DNA from 4 places in the Streptomyces sparsogenes subsp. cuspidosporus genome. Region 4 is predicted to be linked to each of the others. Evidence: predicted binding sites of a transcription regulator. Region 4 holds the regulator's gene; each other region holds the start of a gene.

Region 1 (7,093 bases), on a different contig from region 4:
GGGCCGCCCGGAGAACGCGCGAGGCGCGGCCACCCCCGCGAAGGGGTGACCGCGCCTCGGCGGTGCGCGGTGCGCGGTGGACGCGTCAGTGCGCGTGACCGTGGCCGTGCCCGGCAGCCTCGGGCTCCTCCTCGGCCGGCTTCTCGACCACCAGGGTCTCGGTGGTGAGCAGCAGGGAGGCGATGGACGCCGCGTTCTCCAGGGCGGAGCGGGTGACCTTGACCGGGTCGATGACGCCGGCCTTCACCAGGTCGCCGTACTCGTCGGTGGCCGCGTTGTAACCGTGGCCCTTCTCGAGCTCGGCCACCTTGGAGGTGATGACGTAGCCCTCGAGGCCCGCGTTCTCGGCGATCCAGCGCAGCGGCTCGACGGCGGCGCGGCGGACGACCGCGACACCGGTGGCCTCGTCGCCCTCCTTGCCGAGGTTGTCCTCGAGCACCTTGACGGCGTGGACGAGCGCGGAGCCACCACCGGAGACGATGCCCTCCTCGACCGCGGCGCGGGTCGCGGAGATGGCGTCCTCCAGACGGTGCTTCTTCTCCTTCAGCTCCACCTCGGTGGCGGCGCCGACGCGGATCACGCACACGCCGCCGGCCAGCTTGGCGAGCCGCTCCTGGAGCTTCTCGCGGTCCCAGTCGGAGTCCGTGGCCTCGATCTCGGCCTTGATCTGGGCGATCCGGCCGGTGACGTCCTCGGACTTGCCGCCGCCGTCGACGATGGTGGTGTCGTCCTTGGTGACGGTCACGCGGCGGGCGGTGCCCAGCACGTCCAGGCCGACCTGGTCGAGCTTGAGGCCGACCTCCTCGGCGACGACGGTGGCGCCGGTGAGGGCGGCCATGTCGCCGAGCATCGCCTTGCGGCGGTCGCCGAAGCCGGGGGCCTTCACCGCGACGGCGTTGAAGGTGCCGCGGATCTTGTTGACGACGAGGGTGGACAGGGCCTCGCCCTCCACGTCCTCGGCGATGATCAGCAGCGGCTTGCTGCCGCCCTGGATGACCTTCTCCAGCAGGGGCAGCAGGTCCTGGATGGAGGAGATCTTGCCCTGGTGGATGAGGATGTACGGGTCCTCGAGGACGGCCTCCATGCGCTCCTGGTCGGTGACCATGTACGGCGACAGGTAGCCCTTGTCGAAGGCCATGCCCTCGGTGAAGTCCAGCTCCAGACCGAAGGTGTTGGACTCCTCGACGGTGATCACACCGTCCTTGCCGACCTTGTCCATCGCCTCGGCGATGAGCTCGCCGACCTGCTTGTCCTGAGCGGACAGCGCGGCCACGGCGGCGATGTCGGACTTCTCGTCGATCGGGCGGGCGGTGGCCAGCAGCTCGTCGGAGACCGCCTTGACGGCCGCGTCGATGCCCTTCTTCAGGGCGGCCGGGGAGGCGCCGGCGGCCACGTTGCGCAGGCCCTCGCGGACCAGCGCCTGGGCCAGCACGGTGGCGGTGGTGGTGCCGTCACCCGCGATGTCGTTGGTCTTGGTCGCCACCTCCTTGACGAGCTGGGCGCCCAGGTTCTCGTACGGGTCCTCGACCTCGACCTCGCGGGCGATGGTGACACCGTCGTTGGTGATGGTCGGAGCGCCGAACTTCTTGTCGATGACGACGTTGCGGCCCTTGGGGCCGATCGTCACCTTGACGGTGTCGGCGAGCTTGTTGACGCCGCGCTCGAGGGCGCGACGGGCGTCCTCGTCAAACTTCAGGATCTTCGCCATGGGTTGCGTGTGTCCTCTCGAACGAACCGCGCCCCGGCCCCGGTATGGACAGGGGCACCGGGGCGCGGCTCACAGGCAAAACTTCGGTGACTTACTTCTCGATGATCGCGAGGACGTCGCGAGCCGAGAGGACGAGGTACTCCTCGCCGTTGTACTTCACCTCGGTACCGCCGTACTTGCTGTAGAGCACGACGTCGCCGACGGAGACGTCGAGCGGGAGACGGTTACCGTCCTCGAAACGGCCCGGGCCCACGGCCAGGACGACGCCCTCCTGGGGCTTCTCCTTGGCAGTGTCCGGAATGACCAGGCCAGAGGCCGTGGTCTGCTCGGCGTCGAGCGGCTGGACCACGATGCGGTCCTCGAGCGGCTTGATGGCAACCTTGGAGCTGGCGGTCGTCACGATCCGACCTCCCCCTTCGGAGATCTCACGGGGTTAACTGTCTGAGGTGGCGACCAGGTGGATCCGTCGTCGCGGGTGCCGGACCTGCCCGTCGCTGTGTTTGGCACTCCTCACTGCTGAGTGCCAGCCACGACATTATGACGCGGTTAGCACTCAGTCAACCAGAGTGCCAAGTGACGGGGTGCCGCGGCACCCCGTCGGCCCGGCGGCTGGCCCATCGGCAGGGTGTGCCGCCCGGGCCGACGCCCCTCAGGAGGCTGGTCAGAGGTAGTCCTCCAACCGGGCCACCGCGAATCCCTGCGCCTGGATCTCCCGCACCAGTGAGGTCATCACATCGGTCATCGTCAGCCCGTTCTGCTGGGACGGGCCCCGGAAGTGGGCCAGGATGATGTCACCGGAGTGCAGCCGGTCGCCGGAGGCGTACTCCAGCCCGCCTGCCTTCATCTCGGCCGACCACATCACCAGCGCCCGCACCCCGCAGGCCGCCGCCGCGCGCACCGTGTCGTCGTCGAGCGCTCCGTACGGCGGGCGGAACAGATACGGCCGGGTGCCGAACTGGCGGGTGAGGATCTCCTGCTGGCCGCAGATCTGGTGGGCCTGCCCCTCGTACTCCATCCCGGCCAGCCGCGGGTGGGTGAGGGTGTGGTTCTGCATCCCGTTGCCGAGCCGGCGCAGCTGGCCGAAGTAGTCGTAGTCGCCGGCCACCTCCTCGTCGGTCAGGAACCCGGTGATCGGCAACCCCAGGTCCCGGACCTCCTGGACGAAAGCCGGGTCCTTCTCGGTGCCGTCGTCGATGGTGACGAAGACGACCCGGTCACGGGTCGGCACGTGGTCGACGATCGGCGGCCCGGCGGGCGCGCCCGCCCCGGGCGGCACCAGGGACGGCTTGGTCCGGGGCGGCGGCGCCGCCTCAAGGGGGCGGTCGAGCCCCCAGCGGCGGTAGCCGTCGGGGGGCGGGACGGGTGGGCTGGGCAGCCCGGAGGCCGAACCGGACGCGGACCGCGCGTCCGGCGCCGGGCCGGATTCCCGGCCCGGACCGGGGGCGTGGTCCGCGACGTCCGAGGACGACTTCGACGACGTGGACGTCATGGACGGCTTGGCCGACGGCACAGCCGTCCCGGCACCGTCCTCGTCCCCGCAGCCCGCGAGCAGCGCCGCGGCCGCGACCAATACGAGACACCTCGAAAGGCCAGTCTTGATCATCATCACATAAGCGATCTTCAGCCGGGTGGCGCGAACGCGCTCGCTGGAGCGGGGAGAATGGGCGACGTGGACGTTGACGCCTTCGACTCACTGCTCCGCGACGAAGGGCAGGCGCTGCTGAACGAGCTGCGGGACTACGACCCGGCGCGGGAGCTCGCCACGGCGACCCGGCTGCGCCGCGACCACCCCGCGGAGCTGGTCTCGGCGGCCCTCACCCAGGCGGGGCTCAGACAGCGCGCGGCCGCGAAGTTCGGCGCCGACGACGCCCACCGGATGTACTTCACGCCCCACGGCGTCGAGCAGGCCACCCGCGCGTCCGTGGCCGCCTACCGCGCCGACCGCTTCGCCGAGCTCGGCGTGCGCCGCGTCGCCGACCTGTGCTGCGGCATCGGCGGCGACGCGGTCGCGCTGGCCCGCGCGGGGATCTCCGTGCTGGCCGTCGACCGGGACCCGCTGACCTGCGCGGTCGTCCGGGCCAACGCCGAGACCCTGGGGCTGTCCGAGCTGATCGAGGTGCGCCACGCGGACGTCGCCGAGATCGACACCTCCCGGTACGACGCGATCTTCGTGGACCCCGCCCGGCGCGGCGGCCGCGGCCGCGTCTTCGACCCCGAGGCGTACTCCCCGCCGCTGTCCTGGGCCGTCGAGGCGGCCCGCACCGCCCCGCACGCCGCCCTCAAGGTCGCCCCGGGCGTCCCGCACGAGGCGGTCCCCGAGGACGCCGAGGCGGAGTGGGTCTCGGACCACGGCGATGTGAAGGAGGCCCTGTTGTGGTTCGGCACGGCGCGCCCCGGCATGCGCCGCGCCACACTGCTCCCCGACTGCCACTCCCTCCTCGGCACCCGGCTGCTGCCGGACCCGGAGCCGGGCCCGGTCGGCCGCTGGCTGTACGAACCGGACGGCGCGGTCATCCGCGCGCACCTGGTCGCGGACGTCGCCGCCAGGATCGGCGGCCGCCTCATCGACCCGACGATCGCCTACATCACGGCGGACGACCTGCGGCCGACGCCGTACGCCACCGCGTACGAGATCACGGACGTGCTGCCCTTCAACCTCAAGAAGCTCAAGGCGCTGCTGCGCGAGCGCGGGGTCGGCGTGGTGACGGTCAAGAAGCGGGGGTCGGCCGTCGAGCCGGAGGAGCTGCGGAGGAAGCTGCGCCTCGAAGGGGTGAATTCGGCCACGGTCTTCCTCACCCGGGCCGACGGCGCCCCGACGATGCTCCTGGGCCACCCGGCCCCGCACGGCCAGGGGTAGACGTCCCCTAGGCGGAGCCCCGGGTCCGCAGCTCGAACCAGACGCCCTTCGCGTACATCCCGGTCGGGTCCCCGTCCGCCGTGCCCCACTCGTCGGCCAGCGCGGCGACCACCCCGAGCCCGCGTCCGTACATCCGATCGCCCGCCGGCAGATACGCCCCCGTGGGCAGCTCGGTGCTCGCGTCGTACACGCTGATCCGCAGCCTCGGTTGCTCGATCATCACGCGCAGCATCAGGGAGTCGCCCTCGGCGTGCAGATAGGCGTTGGTGGCCAGCTCCGAGGTGCAGGCCGTCGCCACCTCGACGAGGTCCTCATGGCCCACGGAGTTCAGGACGCAGGCGACGAAGTCCCGGCAGATCTTGGGGGAGGTGGCCCGGCGGGTGCTCTGCAGCGTGTAGACGTACGGCTCTTCGGGACCGGGAGAGGGCGAACTGCCTGGGGGGCCGTCGTCGGGCTCGTGGTCGGGTCCCATGTCAACTCCCTGCGACGGGGCCGTTGGTGCGCGTACCGTTACGATGATCAACGCTTCGTAGCGGCGACACCACCTACCGTAGGACAGCGCTGCAAACAAGTGCTACGGATTCGTTGAATTTCCCCGACATATAGCCCTCGAGGGTGACACGCATGGGAGGGACATGCCGCCCAGGACTGCCCCAACCGCCCGTCAGCAGCGGTTGGGTACCGAGTTGCGGAGGATGCGCGAGGACGCGGGCCTCAGCATCCAGGAGGCCGCCGACCGGCTCGGGATCAACCGCACCCACATCACCAATCTGGAACTCGCCCGGTTCGGGGTGAGCGAGGAACGCGTACGGACCCTGGCAGCCATCTACGCCTGCCCCGACGGCGCGTACGTCGACGCCCTCGCCGCCATGACCCATGAGCGCCGGGGCGGCTGGTGGGAGGAGTACCGGGGGCTCATCGCCACCAGCGGGCTCGACCTGGCCGAAATGGAGCACCATGCCTCCCGCCTGCGCGTCGTCGGCCTCATCCACATCCCCGGGCTGCTCCAGACGGAGGAGTACGCGCAGGCGGTGATGGGCCACGCCGTGCCCCCGTGGTCACCGCCCGAGCTGCGCCGCAGGCTCTCCCACCGGATGAGGCGCCGGGACATCCTGGACCGGGACGACCCCCCGCCGTGCACCTTCATCGTCCACGAGGCCGCCCTGCACACCCGGTTCGGCGGAACGCGGGTCCTGCGCACCCAGCTGGAGCGGCTGCTGGAGGCGTCGGAGCGCGAGAACATCACCGTACGCGTCATCCCGCTCGCCACCGAGGGCTTCCCGGTCGCCGGCGCGACCGTCACCTACGCCTCGGGGCCCGTGCCGCAGCTGGACACCGTGCAGTTCGACTCGGCGCTCGGCTCGATGTTCCTGGACGCCGAGTCCCAACTGCGCAAGTACCGGGGGGTCCTGGACCGCACCGAGGACGTGGCCCTGCCCGTCGAGGAGTCGCGGGACGTCGTACGCGCCATCGCTCGACGCATGTGAAGCATGTGAGGCATGTAAAAAAGCAAGAAGGCAAGGTAATGCGCACCATCAACTGGCAGAAGTCCTCCTACTCCGCCCAGAGCGACGGAGACGCCTGTGTCGAGGTGGCATCCATAGGCGACGACATAGGACTCCGCGAGAGCGACGACCCGGACAGAGTCGTGACCACCACCCCCGCGAAGCTCAGGTCGCTCCTCGCCGGCATCAAGGCCGGCGAGTTCGACCATCTGGCGTCACGATGACCTCACCATGACGTCGCCACTCGGCCGCCGCTGGGGGCCCTGAGCCCTACGTCCGCCGGACCAGGCCCGCGGGACCAGGACCGCCGCCTCCCCGGCCCGATGCGCGGCCGTCCGGGGGTCGTTACGTTGATCACCATGACCAAGACGACCACCGCGACCGATGCCCCCGCCGAGCCCCGGCTGGACCTCGACGCCTACCTCGCCCGCATCGGCCGGCCGGGCGAGCGCCGCCCGAGCGCCGCGGCCCTGCGCGCGCTGACCTTCGCGCATGTGACGTCCATACCCTTCGAGAACCTCGACCCGCTGCTGGGCTCGGCGCCCTCGCTCGCCCTCCCCGACCTGGAGGCCAAGATGGTGCGCGGCCGGCGCGGCGGCTACTGCTACGAGCAGAACACCCTGCTCGCCACCGCCCTGAAGGATCTCGGCTTCCACGTCACGGGCCTGCTCGCCCGGGTGCGCGTCGGCGCCCGGGGTGCCCTCCGCCCCCGTACCCACATGCTGCTGCTCGTCGAGGTCCCGGGCGAGGAGCGGCCGTACGTGGCCGACGTCGGTTTCGGCCACATCGGGGGCCTGCTGGAGGCGGTGCCGCTGGTCGCGGACACCGAGTTCCACGACGGTCCCCGCCGCCACCGCTTCGTCCGCGAGCCGCACCACGGCTTCGAGGACCTCTGGGTGCTCCAGGCCTTCCTGGGCGGGGAGTGGGAGGAGGAGTACGCCTTCACCCGCGAACCCTTTGAGCACCCCGACTACGAGGTCATCAACTGGCATACGGCGACCAACCCCCGCTCGCCCTTCCAGC
Region 2 (7,093 bases), on a different contig from region 4:
CTATGGAGTTCACCACGCCGGTGAACGCGGCTCCGACCACGACCGCGACAGCCAGATCGATGACGTTGCCACGCATCAGGAAGGCCTTGAAGCCCTCCACGACGCTCTTCTTCTCCTCGCTCAACCCTTTGCCTCTCTCTCGCCGCGCCGGTTGTGGAGCGGTCGGCTCCGCAACCTACGGTCAAGATCGGCACAATGCCACCGCCAACCTGGAGGTGGCCGCCGCGCCGGCCAGGGCCGCCGCGGTCGGACGGGGCACCGCGAGCACCACCAGCGTGCCGTCCAGCCCGCCGTCCACCGCCGCCATCCGCCGGGGCGGCGGCACGGCGGTCACCCGCGCGCCGCGAGCGCCCGTGCGCGCGGTGGCCGGGCCGCCGGACCGACCGGCCGCCGGGGCGGCCAGCACATCCACCCGGTCGCCGGGGCGCAGCAGCCGCACGGCCGCCTCGTCGGCGATCCGGACCGGCGCGGACACCACGGCCGGGGGCCGCTCGCGCCGCCCGCCGTCCGGCGGCGGGGACGCCGCCGGACGCGCGCCTGAGGCGCCGGAGGGCGCGTCGGCGGCCACCGCGGGCGCGGTCATCGCCAGCCCCGCCGCCATCGAGCGCCGGCGCCGCCGTAACGCGCGCCGCAGCCGGTGTCCGCCGCGGCCCACCCGCACCGGCCCGAACCGGGGGACCGCGCCCGTCGGAGGGGTGCGGCGGGACCGCTCGGACCAGGACGGCGCCGAGCGGGCCCGGCCCGCGGGCCACATGGGCGAGGAGCCGGCTGAGGCAGCGGGCGAGCAGCCGGCCGATGAAGCGGGCGGGAAAGCGGGCGAGGAGCCGACTGAGAAGAGGGAAGGGCGCGAAGGGGTGGGTGGAGCGGGACGGAACGGATCGGACACGGCAATCACCGCCTGTCGTGAGAGGCCGGGAGCTTCTGGCCCCTTCACGATGCCCGCCCTCCCCGGATCCCGCTCGGACCTGTGCACAACCCTCGGGCTGTGGACAACTCCGCCACCCGCGCGAGTGAGCCCCCCGGCCCCGCGCGGTCGAGGCCACCGCCCCACGCGCTTGAGCCCGCAGCCACCCGCCCCAGCGGGCCCACCGGCCGCTAAGGCAGCTCGATCCCCAGGTCCCAGCCCTCGTGCGCGTGCCCGCACAGGCAGTCCCGGGCGTCGGTGGCCGGCAGGGCGCCCACCGCGTCGAAGAGCACGTCGCGCAGGCGTGCCAGGTTCTCCCCGAACACCCGCAGCACCTCGGCGTGCGAGACGCCCTCGCCTGTCTCCGCGCCCGCGTCCAGGTCCGTGACCAGCGTCAGCGAGGTGTAGCAGAGCTCCAGCTCACGGGCCAGTACCGCTTCCGGGTGCCCGGTCATGCCGACCACCGACCAGCCCTGCGCCGCGTGCCACCGCGACTCGGCCCGGGTGGAGAAGCGCGGCCCCTCGATCACGCACAGCGTGCCGCCGTCCACCGGCTCCCAGCCCCGTCCGCGCGCCGCCGCCACCGCGACGCGCCGCCCCGTCGGGCAGTACGGGTCGGCGAAGGTGGTGTGCACCACGCTGGGCACCCGGCCGTCCGGCAGCGGTTCGCCGTCGAAATAGGTCTGCACGCGCCCCTTGGTGCGGTCCACCAGCTGGTCGGGCACCAGCAGCGTCCCCGGTCCGTACTCCGGCCGCAGCCCGCCCACCGCGCAGGGGCCGAGCACCTGCCGTACGCCGACCGAGCGCAGGGCCCACAGATTGGCGCGGTAGTTGATCCGGTGCGGGGGCAGGTGGTGCTTACGGCCGTGGCGCGGCAGGAACGCGACCCGCCGGCCCGCGACCTCGCCGAGGAACAGCGAGTCGCTCGGCGCGCCGTAGGGCGTCTCGACAGTGATCTCCGTCACGTCATCGAGGAAGGAGTAGAACCCCGACCCGCCGATGACCCCTATCTCCGCATGCGTGCTGCTGGTGTCCGCCATGCGGTCACCCTAGCCAGCGGCGTCCCCGCATACGAGATCCCGCCGCCTCTCCGGGGAGGGACGGCGGGATGCCGGTGCGATCGAGGCGGCCGAAGGCGGCCGTGCCGAGGGTGGCCGCGGGTCAGGCGGCCGACGAGGTGCTGGTCGACGCGGTCGAGGACGAAGAACCCGAGGACGACGACGAGGACGACGAGGACGCGTCCGACGACGAGGACGAGGAGGAAGACGAGGAGGACCCCTCGCTCTTCGAGGCCGTCGACTTCGACGAGCCGCCGCCCGTGCTGCTGGACGAGGAGCCGCGGCTGTCGTTCCGGTAGAAGCCCGAGCCCTTGAAGACGATGCCGACCGCCGAGAACACCTTCTTCAGGCGTCCCTTGCAGTTGGGGCACTCGGTGAGCGCGTCATCGGTGAACTTCTGCACCGCCTCGAGGCCCTCGCCGCACTCGGTGCACTGGTACTGATAGGTCGGCACTTGCTCCTCCTGGCACTCTCACTCGATGAGTGCTAACGACGCTCCATAGTGCAGTATTCCCGCCCGCCAGTCCACTGCGAGGGGCAATACGGTGACCCATTCCACGCGGCCGTACGGCGGCCTGCTCCACCCGCCCGTACGGCGGCCCGCTCCACCCGGCCGTACGGTGACCCGTCCCACGCGCCCGTACCGTCACCGCCCGCTCGTGCCCAGCCAGCCGGCCAGCTTGCCGCCCCGGCCCACCGCGCGCAGCCGCTCCTCGGCCGCGTCCCGCACCGGGTCCGTGGCCACGACCAGCAGCTCGTCACCGCGGCGCAGCACGGTCGACGGCTGCGGCACAAAGCTCTTCCCGTCCCGGACGACCAAGGTGACCGCGGCCCCCGTCGGCAGCCGCAGCTCGCCGACCTCCACGCCGTGCATCTTGGAGTCCTCGGGGATCGAAACCGACAGCAGATGCCCGCGCAGCCGCTCCAGCGGCGCCGACTCGATGCCGAGGTCGGCCGCGGCCTCCTCCTCGCCCAGGCGCAGCCGGCGCGCGAGCCAGGGCAGCGTCGGGCCCTGTACCAGGGTGTAGACGATCACCAGCACGAAGACGATGTTGAAGACGCGGCGGCTCTCCGGCACGTTCGAGACCACCGGGATGGTGGCGAGCACGATCGGCACCGCGCCGCGCAGCCCCGCCCACGACAGCAGCGTCTTCTCCCGCCAGGTCACCGGGAAGGGCAGCGTGCTGACCAGCACCGACGCCGGCCGGGCCACCGCGGTGAGCGCCAGCCCGACGCCGATGGCCGGCCAGATGTCGTCGCCCAGCTCATGGGGGGTGACCAGCAGGCCGAGCAGCACGAACATGCCGATCTGGGCGATCCAGCCGAGCCCCTCGGCGAAGCCGCGGGTGGCCGGCCAGTGGGGGAGCTTCGCATTGCCCAGGATCAGCGAGGCCAGATAGACGGCGAGGAAGCCGGAGCCGTGGGCCAGCGCCCCGCCCGCGTAGGCGATCACGGCGATCGCCATCACCGCGATCGGGTAGAGGCCCGAGGCGGGCAGCGCGACACGCCGCAGGCCGTAGGCGCCCAGCCAGCCGATGGCCAGGCCCACCACCGCGCCGATGGCCAGCTCCATGGCGATCTCGCCGAGCAGCACGTACCAGGGGTCGATGGGGCCCTGGGCGGAGAAGGCGACCACAAGGATCACCACCGGGGCGTCGTTGAAGCCTGACTCCGCCTCCAGGGTGCCCGTGAGCCTCGGGGGCAGCGGCACCTTGCGCAGCACCGAGAAGACCGCCGCCGCGTCCGTGGAGGACACCACCGCGCCGATGATCAGTGCCTGCCGCCAGTCGAGCCGTACGAGATAGTGCGCGGCCGCCGCCGTGACCCCCACGCTCACCGCGACCCCCACCGTGGACAGCACGGCGGCGAGCGGCAGGGAGGGTTTGATCTCCCGCCACTTCGTGCCGAGGCCGCCCTCGGCCAGGATGACCACGAGGGCCGCGTAGCCGAGGACCTGCGTGAGCTCGGCGTCCTGGAAGACGACACCGATGCCGTCCTGCCCGATGGCCACGCCGATGCCGAGGTAAATGAGCAGGGTCGGCAGCCCGCTGCGGGTCGAGACCCGGACGGCCGCCACCGCCACGAGCAGGACGAGTGAGCAGATCAGCAGGAGTTCGTTGAGGTGGTGGACAGTCAGGGGCCGAACCTTTCTCACGGGAGCGGCCGGAAGGCTCCCCGGCCGACCGGAACTTCATTGCCTTACCTAATATTTTACGGGTTCTTGACGCGGGTGGCTCACACGGATTTTCCGAGGGTGACGGCGGGGTGAGGGCGAGGTGATGGCCGGTGGGCGGCCCCAGTCATGACTCCGCGTAGGGGAGGCGTCAGCGCTGCGCCTATGGTTGCTCCAGCACTCCAGGACCACCCTGCCCCTCGAAGGACAGCGATGCCCGCCAACAAAAACGGCCCTTCTGGCAAGAAGAAGGGCCGACGTGCCCGCCTGATCGTGATCGCAGTCGTGCTGCTGCTCGTGGGGGGCGTCGGGTACGGCACGTACTGGAGCATCAGTACGGTCCGCGCCTCTTTCCCGGAGACCACCGGATCGCTGCAGCTCAAGGGACTGTCCGGACCAGTCCAGGTCAAGCGCGACGGCTACGGCATACCGCAGGTCTACGCGGACACCCCCGAGGATCTCTTCCGCGCCCAGGGGTTCGTCCAGGCCCAGGACCGCTTCTGGGAGATGGACGTACGCCGCCACATGACGGCCGGTAGGCTCTCCGAGATGTTCGGCTCCGGACAGGTGGAGACCGACGCGTTCCTGCGCACCCTGGGCTGGCACCGGGTCGCGCAGCGGGAGTACGACACCAAGCTGTCGCCCACCACCAAGAAGTACCTGCGCGCCTACTCCGACGGGGTCAACGCCTACCTCGCGGACCACCAGGGCAAGTCGCTGTCCGTCGAGTACGCGGCCCTGGAGTTCGAGCACGACTACACGCCCGAGAAGTGGACCCCGGTCGACTCAGTGGCCTGGCTCAAGGCGATGGCGTGGGACCTGCGCGGCAACATGCAGGACGAGGTCGACCGCGCGCTCGCCCGCGGCCGCCTGAGCGCCAAGGAGGTCGAGGAGCTGTACCCGGCCTACCCGTACGGCCGCAACAAGCCGATCGTGGGCAGCGGAGCGGTGGACGAGACCGCGGCCAAGTTCGACCCCAAGGCGACGGCGACCGACCCCGCGAACGCCGCCCAGAACGGCGTGGGGGGCGCCACACAGGGCTTCCAGACGCAGCTCTCCTCGCTCTCCAAGACGCTCGACGAGATCCCGGCGCTGCTCGGTCCGAACGGCACCGGCATCGGCTCCAACTCCTGGGTGGTCCGAGGCCAGTACACGACCACCGGCAAGCCGCTGCTCGCCAACGACCCGCACCTGGCCCCCCAGCTGCCCTCCGTCTGGTACCAGATGGGCCTGCACTGCAACCGGGTCAGCAGCGCGTGCCCGTACGACGTGGCGGGCTTCACCTTCGCCGGCATGCCGGGGGTCGTCATAGGCCACAACCAGGACATCGCCTGGGGCATGACCAACCTGGGCGCCGATGTGACCGACCTCTACCTGGAGAAGGTCACCGACCAGGGCTACCTCTACGACGGCAAGCAGGTCCCCTTCAAGACCCGCGAGGAGACCATCAAGGTCGCCGGCGGCAAGTCCCGGACCATCACCGTCCGCTCCACCAGGCACGGCCCGATCGTCTCCGACCGCGACGACGAGCTCGGGGACGTCGGCAAGAGCGCGCCGGTCGGCACCGACGTCGGCGACGTGGCCCCCGACCGGGGCGACGGCTACGCGGTCTCGCTGCGCTGGACCGCGCTGGACCCGTCCAACACCATGGACGCGGTCTTCGAGCTCGACACGGCCAAGAACTTCACCGACTTCCGCAAGGCGGCCCGCGACTTCGCGGTGCCCTCCCAGAACCTGATCTACGCCGACACCAAGAACAACATCGGCTACCAGGCCCCCGGCAAGATCCCCACGCGCGCCAAGGGCGACGGCCGCTACCCGGCGCCCGGCTGGGACTCGCGCTACGAGTGGAACGGCTACATCCCGCAGGCCGAGCTGCCCTGGGCGTACAACCCCAAGCAGGGCTACATCGTCACCGCCAACCAGGCCGTCATAGGCAAGGACTACAAGTACACGCTGACCGACGACTGGGGATACGGCGCGCGCAGCCAGCGCATAGCCGACCTGATCGAGTCGAAGATCAAGGACGGCGGGAAGATCTCCACCGAGGACATGCAGTCCATGCAGATGGACAACAGCAGCGAGATCGCCGAGCTGCTGACCCCGTACCTGCTGAAGGTGGACATCAGGGACAGCTTCGTCAGGGAGGCCCAGAAGCTCCTGGAGGGCTGGGACTACACCCAGGACTCCGACTCGGCGGCCGCCGCGTACTTCAACGCCGTCTATCGCAACGTCCTTATGCTGGCGTTCGGAAATAAACTTCCGAAGGAGCTGCGGGTGGAGGGCCAGTGTCTGCGGGTTCGGCCCGCCGACGACTCGGGGCCCGCCGAGGACCTGGACGGCAGCGCCCGGCTGGTGCGCGAGTGCGGCCAGCGCGACCCCGCGTCGGCCCAGCCGGACGGTGGGGACCGCTGGTACGAGGTCCTTCGGAAGATCCTCAAGGACCCGAAGAACAAGTGGTGGAAGACCACCGGCACCCGTCTCCAGCCCGCCTCGACCAACCGGGACGAGCTCCTGGCGCACGCCATGAAGGACGCGCGTTCCGAGCTCACCGCCAAGCTCGGCAAGAACATCAACAGCTGGAGCTGGGGTCGGCTGCACCGGCTGGACCTGAAGAACCAGACCCTGGGCATCAAGGGTCCGGGCGTGGTGCAGTGGCTCCTCAACCGCGGCCCGTGGAACCTGTCCGGCGGCGAGGCCGCGGTCAACGCCACGGGGTGGAACGCGGCGGGCGGCTACGGCGTCACCTGGGTGCCGTCCATGAGGATGGTCGTCAACCTCGACAACCTCGACAAGTCCCGGTGGATCAACCTCACCGGCGCCTCCGGGCACGCCTACAACGCGCACTACACGGACCAGACCGAGAAGTGGGTGAAGGGCGAGCTGCTGCCCTGGTCCTTCAGCGAGAGCGCGGTGAAGAAGTCGACGGAGGACGAGCTGGCGCTCACGCCCTGACGC
Region 3 (7,093 bases), on a different contig from region 4:
CGGCTGCTCGGCTACCCCGGCTACCGCGATCTGCGCCTCGCGCTCGCCGCGCTCGCCGCCCAGCAGGCGGCCGGCCGCGCCCCGGCGGTCACCGCCGACATCGCGGTCGACGACCCCATCGCCGACGTCGTCACCAAGCTCGCCCAGGAAGAGCAGCAGTGCCTGGCCGACACCGCCGCCGGGTTGGACACCGCCCAGCTCGAAGCCGCCGTCGCCGCGCTCGCCGCCGCCCGCCGGATCGACGTCTACGGCGTCGGCGCCTCCAGCCTGGTCGGCCAGGACCTGGTCCAGAAGCTGCTGCGTATCGGGCTGATAGCCCACGCGCACGCCGATCCGCACCTCGCCGTCACCAACGCCGTGCAGCTGCACTCCGGGGACGTCGCCCTCGCGATCACCCACTCGGGCCGCACCACCGACGTCATCGAGCCCTTGCGCGTGGCCTTCGAACACGGCGCCACCACCGTCGCGATCACCGGCCGCCCCGACGGCGAGGTCGCGCAGTACGCGGATCTGGTGCTCACCACCTCCACCGCCCGGGAGAGCGAGCTGCGCCCGGCGGCGATGTCCAGCCGCACGAGTCAACTTCTCGTCGTGGATTGCCTCTTCATAGGTGTGGCGCAGCGTACGTACGAGGCGGCGGCGCCCGCGCTGGCCGCCTCGTACGAAGCTCTCGCCCACCGGCATGACCCCCGGCCCGGACCCCGCTGACCGAGCGCCGACCGAGTCGGGACACACCCCCGTTGAACCCCGTACCGGAAAGAGCCGCTTCGCCATGACTTCCGCCGCTGACCAGGAACAGCTGCGCGCCCAGCTGGACACGCTCACCACCGAGGCGTTCCGCCCCGAGCTCGCCGAGATCGACCGGCTGGCGACCCTCGAGATCGCCCGCGTCATGAACGGCGAGGACGCGGCCGTGCCCGCGGCCGTCGCCACCCAGCTCCCCCGGATCGCCGCCGCGATCGACGGCATCGCCGAGCGCATGGCCCGCGGCGGCCGGCTCGTCTACGCGGGCGCGGGCACCGCCGGGCGGCTCGGTGTGCTCGACGCCAGCGAGTGCCCGCCCACCTTCAACACCGCCCCCGGCCAGGTCGTCGGCCTGATCGCGGGCGGGCCCGCCGCCATGGTGACCTCCGCCGAGGGCGCCGAGGACAGCAAGGAACTGGCCGCCGCCGACCTCGACGCGCTCGGCGTCGGCCCGGACGACTCCGTCGTCGGCATCTCCGCCTCCGGCCGCACCCCGTACGCGGTCGGCGCCGTCGAGCACGCCCGCCGACTCGGCGCGCTCACCGTCGGGCTGTCCTGCAACGCGGGCTCCGCGCTCGCGGCGGCCGCCGAGCACGGAATCGAGGTGGTGGTCGGGCCCGAGCTGCTCACCGGCTCCACCCGGCTCAAGGCGGGCACGGCCCAGAAGCTCGTGCTCAACATGATCTCGACCATCACCATGATCAAGCTGGGCAAGACCTACGGGAATCTGATGGTCGACGTGCGCGCCTCGAACGAGAAGCTGCGCGCCCGCTCGCGCCGCATCGTCTCCCTGGCCACCGGCGCCCCCGACCCGCAGATCGAGGCCGCGCTGGCGGCCAGCGACGGCGAGGCGAAGCACGCCATCCTGGCCATCCTCGGCCAGGTGGACGCCGCCACCGCAGCCCGGCTGCTGAGCGAGTCGGACGGCCATCTGCGGGCCGCCCTGGAGGCCGCGCAGGGGTAGCCCATCGGGCGCTGAAACGCCGTCGGGGCGGCACCCTGGGAGAGGGTGCCGCCCCGACGTACCCGATGTATCGGGCGGAACAGCCGATCGACTCGAGCAGTCGATCAGAAGTCCATGTCACCGCCCGGCATGCCGCCCGGAGCGCCCGCCGCGGCGGCCTTCTCCGGCTTGTCGGCGATGACGGCCTCGGTGGTCAGGAACAGCGCGGCGATCGACGCGGCGTTCTGCAGCGCGGAGCGCGTGACCTTGGCCGGGTCGATGATGCCCTCGGCGATCAGGTCGACGTACTCGCCGGTCGCGGCGTTCAGGCCGTGGCCCGGGGTCAGGTTGCGCACCTTCTCCACCACGACGCCGCCCTCGAGGCCGGCGTTGACCGCGATCTGCTTCAGCGGGGCCTCGAGCGCCAGGCGCACGGCCTGGGCGCCGGTGGCCTCGTCGCCGTCCAGCTCCAGCTTCTCGAAGACCGAGACGGTCTGCAGCAGGGCCACGCCACCACCGGCGACGATGCCCTCCTCCACGGCGGCCTTGGCGTTGCGCACCGCGTCCTCGATGCGGTGCTTGCGCTCCTTCAGCTCGACCTCGGTGGCGGCACCGGCCTTGATGACGGCCACGCCGCCGGCCAGCTTGGCCAGGCGCTCCTGGAGCTTCTCGCGGTCGTAGTCCGAGTCCGAGGACTCGATCTCGGCGCGGATCTGGTTGACGCGGCCCTGCACCTGGTCGGTGTCGCCGGCGCCGTCCACGATGGTGGTCTCGTCCTTGGTGACGGTGACCTTGCGGGCGCGGCCGAGCAGGTCGATGCCGGCGTTCTCCAGCTTGAGGCCGACCTCCTCGGAGATGACGGTGCCACCGGTGAGGATGGCGATGTCGCCGAGCATGGCCTTGCGGCGGTCACCGAAGCCCGGGGCCTTGACGGCGACGGACTTGAAGGTGCCGCGGATCTTGTTGACGACCAGGGTCGCCAGGGCCTCGCCCTCGATGTCCTCGGCGATGATCAGCAGCGGCTTGCCCGACTGCATGACCTTCTCCAGCAGCGGCAGGAGGTCCTTCACGCTGCTGATCTTCGAGTTGACGATCAGGATGTACGGGTCGTCGAGCGACGCCTCCATACGCTCCATGTCGGTGGCGAAGTACGGGGAGATGTAGCCCTTGTCGAAGCGCATGCCCTCGGTGAGCTCGAGCTCGAGCCCGAAGGTCTGCGACTCCTCGACGGTGATGACACCTTCCTTGCCGACCTTGTCCATCGCCTCGGCGATGAGCTCGCCGATCTGGGTGTCGGCGGCGGAGATGGAGGCGGTGGAGGCGATCTGCTCCTTGGTCTCCACGTCCTTGGCCTGCTCGAGCAGCTGGGCGGAGACGGCCTCGACGGCCTTCTCGATGCCGCGCTTCAGGGCCATCGGGTTGGCGCCGGCGGCGACGTTGCGCAGGCCCTCGCGGACCAGCGCCTGGGCGAGGACGGTCGCGGTCGTCGTGCCGTCACCGGCGACGTCGTCCGTCTTCTTCGCGACCTCCTTGACCAGCTCGGCGCCGATCTTCTCGTACGCGTCCTCGAGCTCGATCTCCTTGGCGATGGACACACCATCGTTGGTGATCGTGGGGGCGCCCCACTTCTTCTCGAGGACGACGTTGCGACCCTTGGGGCCGAGGGTGACCTTGACGGCGTCGGCGAGCTGGTTCATCCCGCGCTCGAGGCCGCGCCGCGCCTCCTCGTCGAACGCGATGATCTTGGCCATGTGAAGTGGTCCTCCCAAGACGGGGTGGATTGCTCCGGACCGCGCCTGGCGCCCGCGACGGACGGTCTGCCTGCCCCGCGGTTCCTTGCCCCGCACGGCCCGACGGACCTCACCGACCCGATCCTTCTGTCACTCTCACTCTCAGAGTGCTAACGCCAATGATTAGCACTCGACCCCCGAGAGTGCAAGCGTGGGGGTGGGTGACAGGTTGGGGCAAGGTGACCTCAAGTGATCATCCGGACGCATGCCAAAGGGCCCGTGCCCCCGGGAGGGTACGGGCCCTTTGAACGGTCCAGTCAGCTGCCTCGCGTCGGCGCTTCAGCCAACAGCCACGCGGACCATGTCCGCCTGCGGCCCCTTCTGGCCCTGCGAGATCTCGAACTCGACCCGCTGGCCTTCCTCGAGGGTGCGGTACCCGTCCATCTGGATCGCGCTGTAGTGGACGAACACGTCCGCACCACCGTCGACCGCGATGAAGCCGTACCCCTTCTCCGCGTTGAACCACTTGACGGTGCCCTGAGCCATTCCTAACTCCCCTATTGCTGGCCCTTGCGCAGGACCGCACTCCGCGGACCCGGGTCAGACCTCACCCCCCGAGTCGAGGGGGGTGTGCGCCGGAACGCGTCGACCGCCGCTGAATGTATCTGTCCCACTGCCCTCTGCAACAGGTCAATCGGACGAGAATTCTGGCGAGGGTCGATCGGTAATAAGTGGCGAATTCCCGTGAATTCGGGGCAACCCGGGCCGGACATAGGGGATCAACCCGACAATTCGTACGCGCACTCAGCGCACAAGTTGACGAGTTCTCATATGCGGTCGGCGCCGAAGCCGACCGAAGCAGATGGGGATCGCTTCAACTGTATCGCGATTCAACACGCGGAATCGCCTCGTCCGTTTCTATCAGGACGAGGCGATTCCGTTTATGCCGGGGGTGGGGTTCCCGGGTGGGACGCGGCGTACGACCGGATCAGCAGCCGCCCGCGACCGCCGGGATGATCGAGATCCCGGCGCCGTCCGGCGTCGCGGTCTCCAGGCCGTCGGCGAAGCGCACGTCATCGTCGTTGACGTAGACGTTCACGAAGCGGCGCAGCTTGCCGGTGTCGTCCAGCACCCGGGCCGCGATGCCCTGGTGGTTGCGGTCCAGGTCGGAGAGGACCTCGGCGAGGGTCGCCCCCTCGGCGCTGACCTCCGCCTGACCGCCGGTGTAGGTGCGGAGGATGGTCGGGATCCGGACATTGACGCTCATGAGGGTTTCACCTTCTCGTGGGAAGTGCGGCGGGAAGCGAGGGACGAAATCAAGCCAGACCGGCGTCGCGGAACGCGTCGAGGCTGGGTCGGATCACCGCCGTGGGCCCGCTCGTCGGGGCGACCGCGTCGAGCGTCTTGAGGCCGTCGCCCGTGTTGAGCACGACGGTGGTGAGGGTGGGGTCCAGCACCCCGTTCTCGAGCAGCTTCCTCGTCACGCCCAGGGTCACCCCGCCCGCGGTCTCCGCGAAGATCCCCTCCGTACGGGCCAGCAGCTTGATCGCGTCGACGACCTGCTCGTCGTTCACGTCCTCCACCGCTCCGCCCGTGCGGCGCGCGATGTCCAGCACATACGGCCCGTCCGCCGGGTTGCCGATGGCCAGCGACTTGGCGATGGTGTTCGGCTTCTGCGGGCGCACCACGTCGTGGCCGGCCTTGAAGGCGGTGGAGACCGGGGAGCAGCCCTCGGCCTGGGCACCGAAGATCTTGTACGGCTTGTCCTCGACCAGGCCCAGCTCGATGAGCTCCTTCAGCCCCTTGTCGATCTTCGTGAGCTGCGAGCCGGACGCGATCGGGATGACGAGCTGGTCCGGCAGCCGCCAGCCGAGCTGTTCGCAGATCTCGTACGCGAGGGTCTTGGACCCCTCCGCGTAGTACGGGCGCAGGTTGACGTTGACGAAGCCCCAGCCCTCGCCCGCCGGGTCGCCGATCAGCTCGCTGCAGAAGCGGTTGACGTCGTCGTACGTGCCCTCGATGGCGACCAGGTCGCCGCCGTAGACCGCGGCCATGACGACCTTGCCCTGCTCCAGGTCGTGCGGGATGAAGGTGCACGAGCGCAGCCCGGCGCGGGCGGCCGCGGCGCCGACCGCGCCCGCGAGATTGCCGGTGGAGGAGCAGGAGAGGGTGGTGAAGCCGAAGGCGCGGGCGGCCTCGACGGCCTGGGCGACGACGCGGTCCTTGAAGGAGTGCGTCGGGTTCCCGGAGTCGTCCTTGATGTGCAGCTCGCCGGTCACGCCCAGCTCTCGGGCGAGGTTGTCGGCCTTGACCAGCTTGGTGAAGCCGGGGTTCAGATTGGGCTTGTCGGCCACGTCCGCCGGGACGGGCAGCAGCGGGGCGTAGCGCCAGATGTTGTTCGGGCCGGCCTCGATCCGCCGGCGCAGCCCCTCCGGGTCGCCGGTCGGCAGGTCATACGCGACTTCGAGCGGTCCGAAACACTCCGCGCAGGCGAAAATGGGACCGAGGGGGAAGCGTTCCCCGCACTCACGACAGGACAGCGCGACGGCGGGGCCCAGCGAGACGGAGGATCCGGCGGCAGCGGCGGAGTCGGCGGGACCGGAAGAAGTGGTTGAGCTTTCGACAGCTTGCACAGCCATGGATGGCGAGGCCCTTTCTCCTCATCTTCCTCGCGACGCATCTCGTCGCGAGCCGGAATTGGCACCTTCCCTAGCCGGGGCCCCGCTTCGATGAGAATCAGGACCGGCTGGAGGGTTGCCGGGGCTTCAACGGGCCGTTCCCTCTGCCCCTCTGGATGAGCGGTATGGCGCCGGACCTGGCCCGGCGCGTTTGTCGCACTCGACCCCCGACATATGGCGGTCACGTGCGTTGTTCAAGACTGTAACCGAAGGCGTGGATGGTTGAGATAGTCGTCCGAAGCGCGAGATGGATCACAGTCCGCCGTGCTCGCGGGCACAGCAGGAGCACAACAGGGAGGCATGGACGTGCTGGAAGAGGTGGAGCGCTGGCTGAAGGAGCGGTCCTGGTCGGCCGACGACCGTCCGCTCGACCTCCTGCTGGCCGCGAAGCGCGCCACGGGCAGGACCGTGAGCGTCGTCCTGCCCGCCCTCGACGAGGAGGCGACCGTCGGCGAGATCGCCGCCACCATCCGCCGCGAACTGATGAGCGAGGCCGCGCCCCTGGTCGACGAGCTGGTGGTGCTGGACTCCGGATCCACGGACCACACCGCCGAGGTCGCCGCGGCCGCCGGCGCGCGGGTCGTCCACCGCGACTCGCTGCTGCCCGAGCTGCCGGCGCTGCCGGGGAAGGGCGAGGTGCTGTGGCGCTCGCTCCTGGCCACCAGCGGGGACATCATCTGCTTCATCGACGCCGACCTGCGGGAGTTCGACGCGCGCTTCGTCTCCGGGATCGTCGGCCCGCTGCTGACCGAGTCGGACGTGCACCTCGTCAAGGGCATGTACGACCGGCCGCTCGGCGGCGGACAGGACCCGCTCGCCCACGGCGCGGCCGCGGCCCAGGGCGGCCGGGTGACCGAACTCGTCGCCCGGCCGCTGCTCAATCTGCACTGGCCCCAGCTGGCCGGATTCGTACAGCCGCTCGGCGGCGAGTACGCGGCGCGCCGCTCCCTGCTGGAGCGGCTGCCCTTCCCGGTCGGGTACGGGGTGGAGCTCGCCCT
Region 4 (7,093 bases):
CGCGGGCGGCCGGGTTCGACCATGTGAACCTGGACCTGATCTACGGCACGCCGGGGGAGAGCGACGACGACTGGCGCGCCTCGCTGGACGCCGCCCTGGGCGCCGGGCCCGACCATGTGTCGGCGTACGCGCTGATCGTCGAGGAGGGCACCCAGCTCGCGCGGCGGATCCGGCGCGGCGAGGTGCCGATGACCGACGACGATGTGCACGCCGACCGGTACCTGATCGCGGAGGAGGCGCTGTCGGCGGCCGGATTCCGCTGGTACGAGGTGTCGAACTGGGCCACCTCGGACGCGGGCCGCTGCCGCCACAACGAGCTGTACTGGCGCGGCGCCGACTGGTGGGGCGCGGGCCCCGGCGCGCACAGCCATGTGGGCGGCGTGCGGTGGTGGAACGTGAAGCACCCGGGCGCCTACGCGCAGGCGCTGAGCGAGGGCCGGTCCCCGGGGGCGGGCCGCGAGGTGCTGACCGACGAGGAGCGCCGGGTGGAGCGGATCCTGCTGGAGCTGCGGCTCGCCGAGGGCTGCCCGCTCGACCTGCTGGCCCCCGCGGGCGCCGCGGCGGCGGCCCGGGCCGTGACGGACGGCCTGCTGGAGCCCGAGCCGTACGCCGAGGGCCGGGCGCGGCTCACCCTGCGGGGGCGGCTGCTGGCCGACGCGGTGGTGCGCGACCTCGTCGACTGACGCGGTCGCACGCCTCGGTCGCACACGGCGCAACCGGGGTCGCTACGGCCGGTCCGGGCCGCCCACGGTCACGTGGTCGATCAGCTCCTCCACCCGCCCCAGCAGGGCCGGCTCGAGGTCCTTGTAGGAGCGGACCGAGGACAGGATCCGCTGCCAGGCCGCCCCCGTGTTCGCGGGCCAGCCCAGCGCCCGGCAGACGCCCGTCTTCCAGTCCTGGCCGCGCGGCACCGTGGGCCAGGCGGGGATGCCGACCGAGGAGGGCTTCACGGCCTCCCACACGTCGATGTACGGGTGGCCGACGACCAGCACGTGCTCGTCGGTGACCTCGGCCGCGATCCGGGACTCCTTCGTGCCCGGGACCAGGTGGTCGACCAGCACGCCCAGCCGGGCGTCCGGGCCGGGGGAGAAGTCGCGGACGATCGCCGGAAGGTCGTCGATCCCCTCCAGGTACTCCACGACCACGCCCTCGACGCGCAGGTCGTCGCCCCACACCCGCTCCACCAGCTCCGCGTCGTGGCGCCCCTCGACGTAAATGCGCCCCGCGCGGGCGACGCGCGCGCGGGCCTGCGGGACGGCCAGCGAGCCGGAGGCCGTGCGGCGCGGGGCGGCGGGGGCGGCCGCGCGCGGGCGCACCAGGGTGACGACGCGCCCCTCCAGGAGGAAGCCGCGCGGCTCCATGGGGAAGACCCGGTGCTTGCCGAAACGGTCCTCCAGGGTCACCGTGGGGCCCTGCGCGGTCTTCTCGCAGCGGATCACCGCACCGCAGAACCCCGTGGTGACCTCCTCGACCACCAGGTCGGGCTCGGCGGGCACCTCGGGCGCGGGCGCCTGGCGCTTCCAGGGCGGGGTCAGGTCCGGGTCGTACTGTCGCACCCGAATGACCCTAGCGCCGGCGTCAGGAGGACACGCCGAAACGAGCCGCGAGTTCGTCACGCTGCGCCCGGACGAAACGGGCATCCACGGCGGCCCCGTGCCCCGGGACGTACAGCGCGTCCTGGCCGCCGAGGGCCAGGAGCCGGTCCAGCGCGGCGGGCCACTGGGCGGGGATCGCGTCGGCGCCCGCCTGCGGCGGCCCCGACTCCTCGACCAGGTCGCCGCAGAAGACCACCTCCGGCTCGCCGGGGGCCTGCCCGGGGACCAGGACGGCCAGGTCGTGGGCGGTGTGGCCGGGGCCCACGTTGGCCAGCAGGACGGTGCGGCCGCCCAGGTCCAGGGTGAGCTCGCCGGACACCGGGTGGTGCGGGCACACGAGGTGGTCGGCGGCCTCCGCGGCGGCGCCGGGATCCGCGCCGTGGCGCACCGCGTCCTCGCGCAGCACGTCCCGCTCCCGGCGCAGCAGCCCGTCCAGGCCGGCGGCCCCGTACACCTCGCAGCCCGCGAAGGCGGCGGTGCCCAGGACATGGTCGAAGTGGGGGTGGGTGAGGGCGATGTGGGTGGGGCGGCGGCCGAAGAGCCGGGTGACCTCGCGCCGCACCCGGGCGCCCTGGCCCAGGTCGGCGCCGGTGTCCACGACCAGGACGCCGCTCCGGCCGGCGATCGCGCCGACGGTCGCGTCCCAGCCGGGCAGCCGGCACCGGGCGACCGAGGGGGTCAGACGTTCCCAGCGCGACTCCTCGCCCGGATCTTCCCAACGGGTGTCCATACGGAGACGCTAGTCGCACCCGGGCCGACAGTCGCAAAGCGGCGGCTCTCGCCCGGGCCATGGCACCCCGCCGCGCCCCCGCCGTACACTGGCTGAGGGGTTCTGGCACTCGTGTCCATCGAGTGCCAGGGGGAGACCTGATGAGACGGCTGGACTGGAGGTGCGCGCGGTGCTCAGCGAACGCAGACTCGAGGTACTGCGTGCGATTGTCCAGGACTATGTGGGGACGGAGGAGCCGGTCGGCTCCAAGGCGCTCACCGAGCGGCACCGGCTGGGCGTGTCCCCTGCCACGGTGCGCAACGACATGGCGGCCCTGGAGGACGAGGGCTATATCGCCCAGCCGCACACGAGCGCCGGCCGGATCCCCACCGACAAGGGCTACCGGCTCTTCGTCGACAAGCTGGCGGGGGTGAAGCCCCTGTCCACGCCGGAGCGGCGGGCCATCCAGAACTTCCTGGACGGCGCCGTCGACCTCGACGACGTGGTGGGGCGCACGGTCCGGCTGCTCGCGCAGCTGACCCGGCAGGTCGCCGTCGTGCAGTACCCGTCGCTGACCCGCTCGACGGTCCGCCATGTGGAACTGCTGTCGATGAGCCCGGCCCGGGTGATGCTCGTGCTGATCACGGACACCGGGCGGGTCGAGCAGCGCATGGTGGACTGCCCGGCGCCGGTGAGCGAGGAGTCGCTCGCCGACCTGCGGGCCCGGCTGAACAGCCGGGTCGTGGGCCGGCGGTTCTCGGATGTGCCACAGCTGGTGCAGGACCTGCCCGAGTCCTTCGAGCAGGAGGACCGGCCGACCGTCTCGACGGTCCTGGCCACGCTGCTGGAGACCCTGGTCGAAGAGACCGAGGAGCGGCTGATGATCGGCGGCACCGCCAATCTGACCCGCTTCGCACACGATTTCCCCCTGACGATCCGGCCCGTGCTGGAAGCGCTGGAGGAGCAGGTCGTTCTGCTCAAGCTGCTCGGCGAGGCGAAGGACTCGGGTATGACCGTACGGATCGGGCATGAAAATGCTCACGAGGGCCTGAATTCCACATCGGTCGTGGCGGTCGGCTACGGTTCGGGCGACGAGGCGGTCGCCAAACTCGGCGTGGTCGGACCGACCCGCATGGACTACCCCGGAACGATGGGAGCGGTACGCGCAGTGGCACGTTACGTCGGACAGATCCTGGCGGAGTCGTAAGTGGCGACGGACTACTACGCAGTCCTGGGCGTGCGGCGTGATGCCTCGCAGGACGAGATCAAGAAGGCATTCCGCCGGCTCGCGCGCGAGCTGCACCCGGACGTGAATCCGGATCCCAAGACCCAGGAGCGGTTCAAGGAGATCAACGCCGCCTACGAGGTCTTGTCCGATCCCCAGAAGAAGCAGGTCTACGACCTGGGCGGAGACCCGCTGTCCGCCTCGGGCGGAGCCGGGGGCGGCGCCGGTGGCTTCGGCGCGGGCTTCGGGAACTTCTCCGACATCATGGACGCCTTCTTCGGCACCGCCTCGCAGCGCGGCCCGCGGTCCAGGACCCGGCGCGGCCAGGACGCCATGATCCGCCTCGACGTGGAGCTCAACGAGGCGGCCTTCGGGACCACGAAGGACATCCAGGTCGACACCGCGGTCGTCTGTACGACCTGCAGCGGCGAGGGCGCGGCGCCCGGCACCTCGGCGCAGACCTGTGACATGTGCCGGGGCCGGGGCGAGGTGTCCCAGGTCACGCGGTCCTTCCTCGGCCAGGTGATGACCTCCCGGCCGTGCCCGCAGTGCCAGGGCTTCGGCACCGTGGTGCCGACCCCCTGCCCGGAGTGCGCGGGCGACGGGCGGATCCGCTCGCGTCGGACGCTCACCGTGAAGATCCCCGCCGGTGTGGACAACGGCACCCGCATCCAGCTCGCCGGCGAGGGCGAGGTCGGCCCCGGCGGCGGCCCGGCGGGCGACCTCTACGTGGAGATCCACGAACTGCCGCACCCGGTCTTCCAGCGCCGCGGCGACGATCTGCACTGCACGGTCACCATCCCGATGACGGCGGCGGCCCTGGGCACGAAGGTGCCCCTGGACACGCTCGACGGCCTGGAGGAGGTCGACATCCGGCCCGGCACCCAGTCCGGCCAGTCGATCCCGCTCCACCAGCGCGGCGTCACCCACCTGCGCGGCGGCGGCCGGGGCGACCTGATCGTCCACGTCGAGGTGCAGACCCCGAACAAGCTCGACCCGGAGCAGGAGGAGCTGCTGCGGCGGCTGGCCAAGCTGCGGGGCGAGGAGCGGCCGATGGGCGAGTTCAAGCCAGGGCAGCAGGGGCTGTTCTCGCGCTTGAAGGACGCGTTCAACGGACGTTAGGCGCCCGGCCGGGGGTTCGGGGGTTGTCCCCCCGGGGGGTGCAGTAAGCCAGGGCAGCAGGGGCTGTTCTCGCGCTTGAAGGACGCGTTCAACGGACGTTAGGCGCTGATCGGCGTGGATGGTAGGCGCCCGGCTCGCGCCTTGTGGGGCGCTGAGCCGGGTTGCTGATCCGCGCGTGGGACATGGCACGATGACGCCATGTCCTCCGCGCTGACCGATCTCTTTCGGTATCCGATCGTGCAGGCCCCGATGGCAGGCGGGCCGTCCTGCCCGCGGTTGGCCGCCGCCGTGTCCGAGGCCGGGGGCCTCGGGTTCCTCGCCGCCGGGTACAAGACGCCGGCGGCGATGTACGAGGAGATCAAGCAGGTGCGCGGCGAGACCGCCCGGCCCTTCGGCGTGAACCTCTTCATGCCGCAGCCGCTCGCCGCCGACCCCGCCGCCGTGGAGGTCTACCGCGAGCAGCTCGCGGGCGAGGCGGCCTGGTACGACACCCCGCTGGGCGACCCGGACGCGGGGGGCGACGACGCGTACGACGCCAAGCTGGCCATCCTCCTCAACGACCCGGTGCCGGTCGTCTCGTTCACCTTCGGCTGCCCCGCCCGGTCCGCCATCGAGGCCCTCGGCAGGGTCGGGACGCGGACGGTGGTGACCGTCACCTCGCCCGCCGAGGCGCAGGCGGCGCAGTGGTCGGGTGCCGACGCCGTGTGTGTGCAGGGCGTGGAGGCGGGCGGCCACCAGGGCACGCACCGCGACGACCCGCGCGCCGACGGCACGGGCGCCGGGCTCGGCCTGCTGGCGCTGCTGACGCTGGTCCGTGAGGCCGTGGAGATCCCGGTGATCGCGGCGGGCGGGCTGATGCGCGGCTCGCAGATCGCGGCGGTGCTGGCCGCGGGCGCCTGCGCGGCCCAACTGGGGACGGCCTTCCTGGTCTGCCCCGAGTCGGGGGCCAACACCCTGCACAAGCAGGCCATGACCGACCCGCTGTTCGCCCGTACGGAGCTGACCCGCGCCTTCTCCGGGCGCCCCGCGCGCGGGCTGGTCAACCGCTTCATGCGCGAGCACGGCCCGTACGCCCCGGCCGCCTACCCCCAGGTGCACCACCTCACCTCCGGGCTGCGGAAGGCGGCGGCGAAGGCCGGCGACCCGCAGGGCATGGCGCTGTGGGCGGGGCAGGGGCACCGGCTGGCCCGGGAGCTGCCCGCCACGCGGCTGATGGAGGTGCTGATGGCCGAACTGGACGCGGCACGCGCCGGTTCGGGCGTCGCGCGGGCTCAGGGGGCGGAGTCGTGACGGCCCCCGTCTTCCTGGCCGACTCCCTGGCGGAGGCGGCCGTCGGGGCGCGGCTGACGCTCGAGGGGCCGGAGGGGCGGCACGCCGTGTCGGTGCGGCGGCTGCGGGTGGGCGAGCCGGTGGTGCTGACGGACGGGGCCGGCACGGGCGCGTTCGGCGCCGTGGCGGCCGTCGAGGGCAAGGACCGGTTGCTGGTCGAGGTGGCCGAGGTACGTCACGAGGCGCCGCCGCGCCCGCGGATCACCGTGGTGCAGGCGCTGCCGAAGGGGGACCGCGGCGAGCTGGCCGTGGAGACCATGACCGAGACCGGCGTGGACGCCATCGTGCCCTGGGCGGCGGCGCGTTGCGTCACCCAGTGGAAGGGCGAGCGCGGCCTCAAGGCGCTGGGGAAGTGGCGGGCGACGGCCCGGGAGGCGGGCAAGCAGTCGCGGCGGCTCATCTTCCCGGAGGTGGCGGACGCGATGACGACCCGCCAGGTTGCCCGGCTTCTGGCCGAATCGGATTTCGCGGCCGTACTGCACGAGGAGGGCAGCGAGCCGCTGGCGACCGCTCCGCTGCCCGCCGAGGGAAGCGTGGTGCTGGTGGTCGGCCCGGAAGGGGGCGTGTCCCCCGAGGAGTTGGCGGCCTTCGCCGAGGCGGGCGCGGGGCCGTACCGCCTGGGCCCGACGGTGCTGCGCACCTCCACGGCCGGCACGGCGGCCGCCGCGCTGCTGCTGGGCCGCACGGGCCGCTGGGCGTGACGGGGCGCCGCGCCTGACGACGCACCGGGCCTGACGACGCACCGGGCCTGACGGCATCGCCGAGGACTGAGGAGGGCCGGAGGGCCCCCGGCCTGACGAGCCGTCACAGCGGTCCGGCGCGGATCATGTGGCCGAGTGTGCTCTTCCGGTTTCCCCCGCTCCGGTGGGAACCTCTCTGTATGGGGGCATTGAGGCAGCGGAAGAACGGGCTCTTGGCGGTGGCGGCGGCGGTCCTGGCGGCCGTCGCGGTGACGGCCTGCGAGCCCAGGGACGACAGCGAGCTCAGCGCCATCGGTGTGGCGGTCACCACGGACCGGGTCAGCACCCGCGCGCTGGAAAAGGGCGGCATCGACGTCCGGTGGATGACGTGCAACGCGGACGTGAAGGGCAAGCACACGTCCGGCCCGTCCGC

The links. Region 4 encodes HrcA, which represses chaperone genes, less so after heat shock. Its sites were predicted from a motif close to TTNGCACTCNGNNNNNCNGAGTGCNAA; they were not measured.
Positions count from the first base shown of each region.
Region 1: groES (co-chaperone GroES) is a predicted target of HrcA. The motif match lies at 2,255-2,281, and genes of this name have one in related genera.
Region 2: ABFY07_RS04405 (FmdB family zinc ribbon protein) is a predicted target of HrcA. The motif match lies at 2,426-2,452, and genes of this name have one in related genera.
Region 3: groL (chaperonin GroEL) is a predicted target of HrcA. The motif match lies at 3,565-3,591, and genes of this name have one in related genera.

Region 1 covers NZ_BAAASD010000003.1:256,545-263,637, forward strand. Annotated here, with positions in the region: gene groL (chaperonin GroEL) at 86-1,708, opposite strand; gene groES (co-chaperone GroES) at 1,800-2,108, opposite strand; gene ABFY07_RS05445 (polysaccharide deacetylase family protein) at 2,370-3,278, opposite strand; gene ABFY07_RS05450 (class I SAM-dependent methyltransferase) at 3,369-4,565, shown strand; gene ABFY07_RS05455 (ATP-binding protein) at 4,573-5,037, opposite strand; gene ABFY07_RS05460 (Scr1 family TA system antitoxin-like transcriptional regulator) at 5,201-6,052, shown strand; gene ABFY07_RS05465 (DUF397 domain-containing protein) at 6,091-6,294, shown strand; gene ABFY07_RS05470 (arylamine N-acetyltransferase family protein) at 6,430-7,093, shown strand, end outside.
Region 2 covers NZ_BAAASD010000003.1:21,816-28,908, reverse strand. Annotated here, with positions in the region: gene mscL (large conductance mechanosensitive channel protein MscL) at 1-124, opposite strand, end outside; gene ABFY07_RS04415 (RcpC/CpaB family pilus assembly protein) at 182-754, opposite strand; gene ABFY07_RS04410 (S-methyl-5'-thioadenosine phosphorylase) at 1,096-1,944, opposite strand; gene ABFY07_RS04405 (FmdB family zinc ribbon protein) at 2,066-2,416, opposite strand; gene ABFY07_RS04400 (potassium/proton antiporter) at 2,609-4,117, opposite strand; gene ABFY07_RS04395 (penicillin acylase family protein) at 4,349-7,090, shown strand.
Region 3 covers NZ_BAAASD010000035.1:48,580-55,672, reverse strand. Annotated here, with positions in the region: gene ABFY07_RS31235 (MurR/RpiR family transcriptional regulator) at 1-708, shown strand, start outside; gene murQ (N-acetylmuramic acid 6-phosphate etherase) at 773-1,708, shown strand; gene groL (chaperonin GroEL) at 1,813-3,438, opposite strand; gene ABFY07_RS31220 (cold-shock protein) at 3,757-3,963, opposite strand; gene ABFY07_RS31215 (MoaD/ThiS family protein) at 4,406-4,684, opposite strand; gene thrC (threonine synthase) at 4,734-6,056, opposite strand; SAM riboswitch class I at 6,075-6,218, opposite strand; gene ABFY07_RS31205 (glucosyl-3-phosphoglycerate synthase) at 6,402-7,093, shown strand, end outside.
Region 4 covers NZ_BAAASD010000017.1:2,576-9,668, forward strand. Annotated here, with positions in the region: gene hemW (radical SAM family heme chaperone HemW) at 1-683, shown strand, start outside; gene ABFY07_RS20770 (DUF3097 domain-containing protein) at 726-1,556, opposite strand; gene ABFY07_RS20775 (MBL fold metallo-hydrolase) at 1,579-2,325, opposite strand; gene hrcA (heat-inducible transcriptional repressor HrcA) at 2,495-3,511, shown strand; gene dnaJ (molecular chaperone DnaJ) at 3,512-4,651, shown strand; gene ABFY07_RS20790 (nitronate monooxygenase) at 4,850-5,941, shown strand; gene ABFY07_RS20795 (16S rRNA (uracil(1498)-N(3))-methyltransferase) at 5,938-6,681, shown strand; gene ABFY07_RS20800 (hypothetical protein) at 6,861-7,093, shown strand, end outside.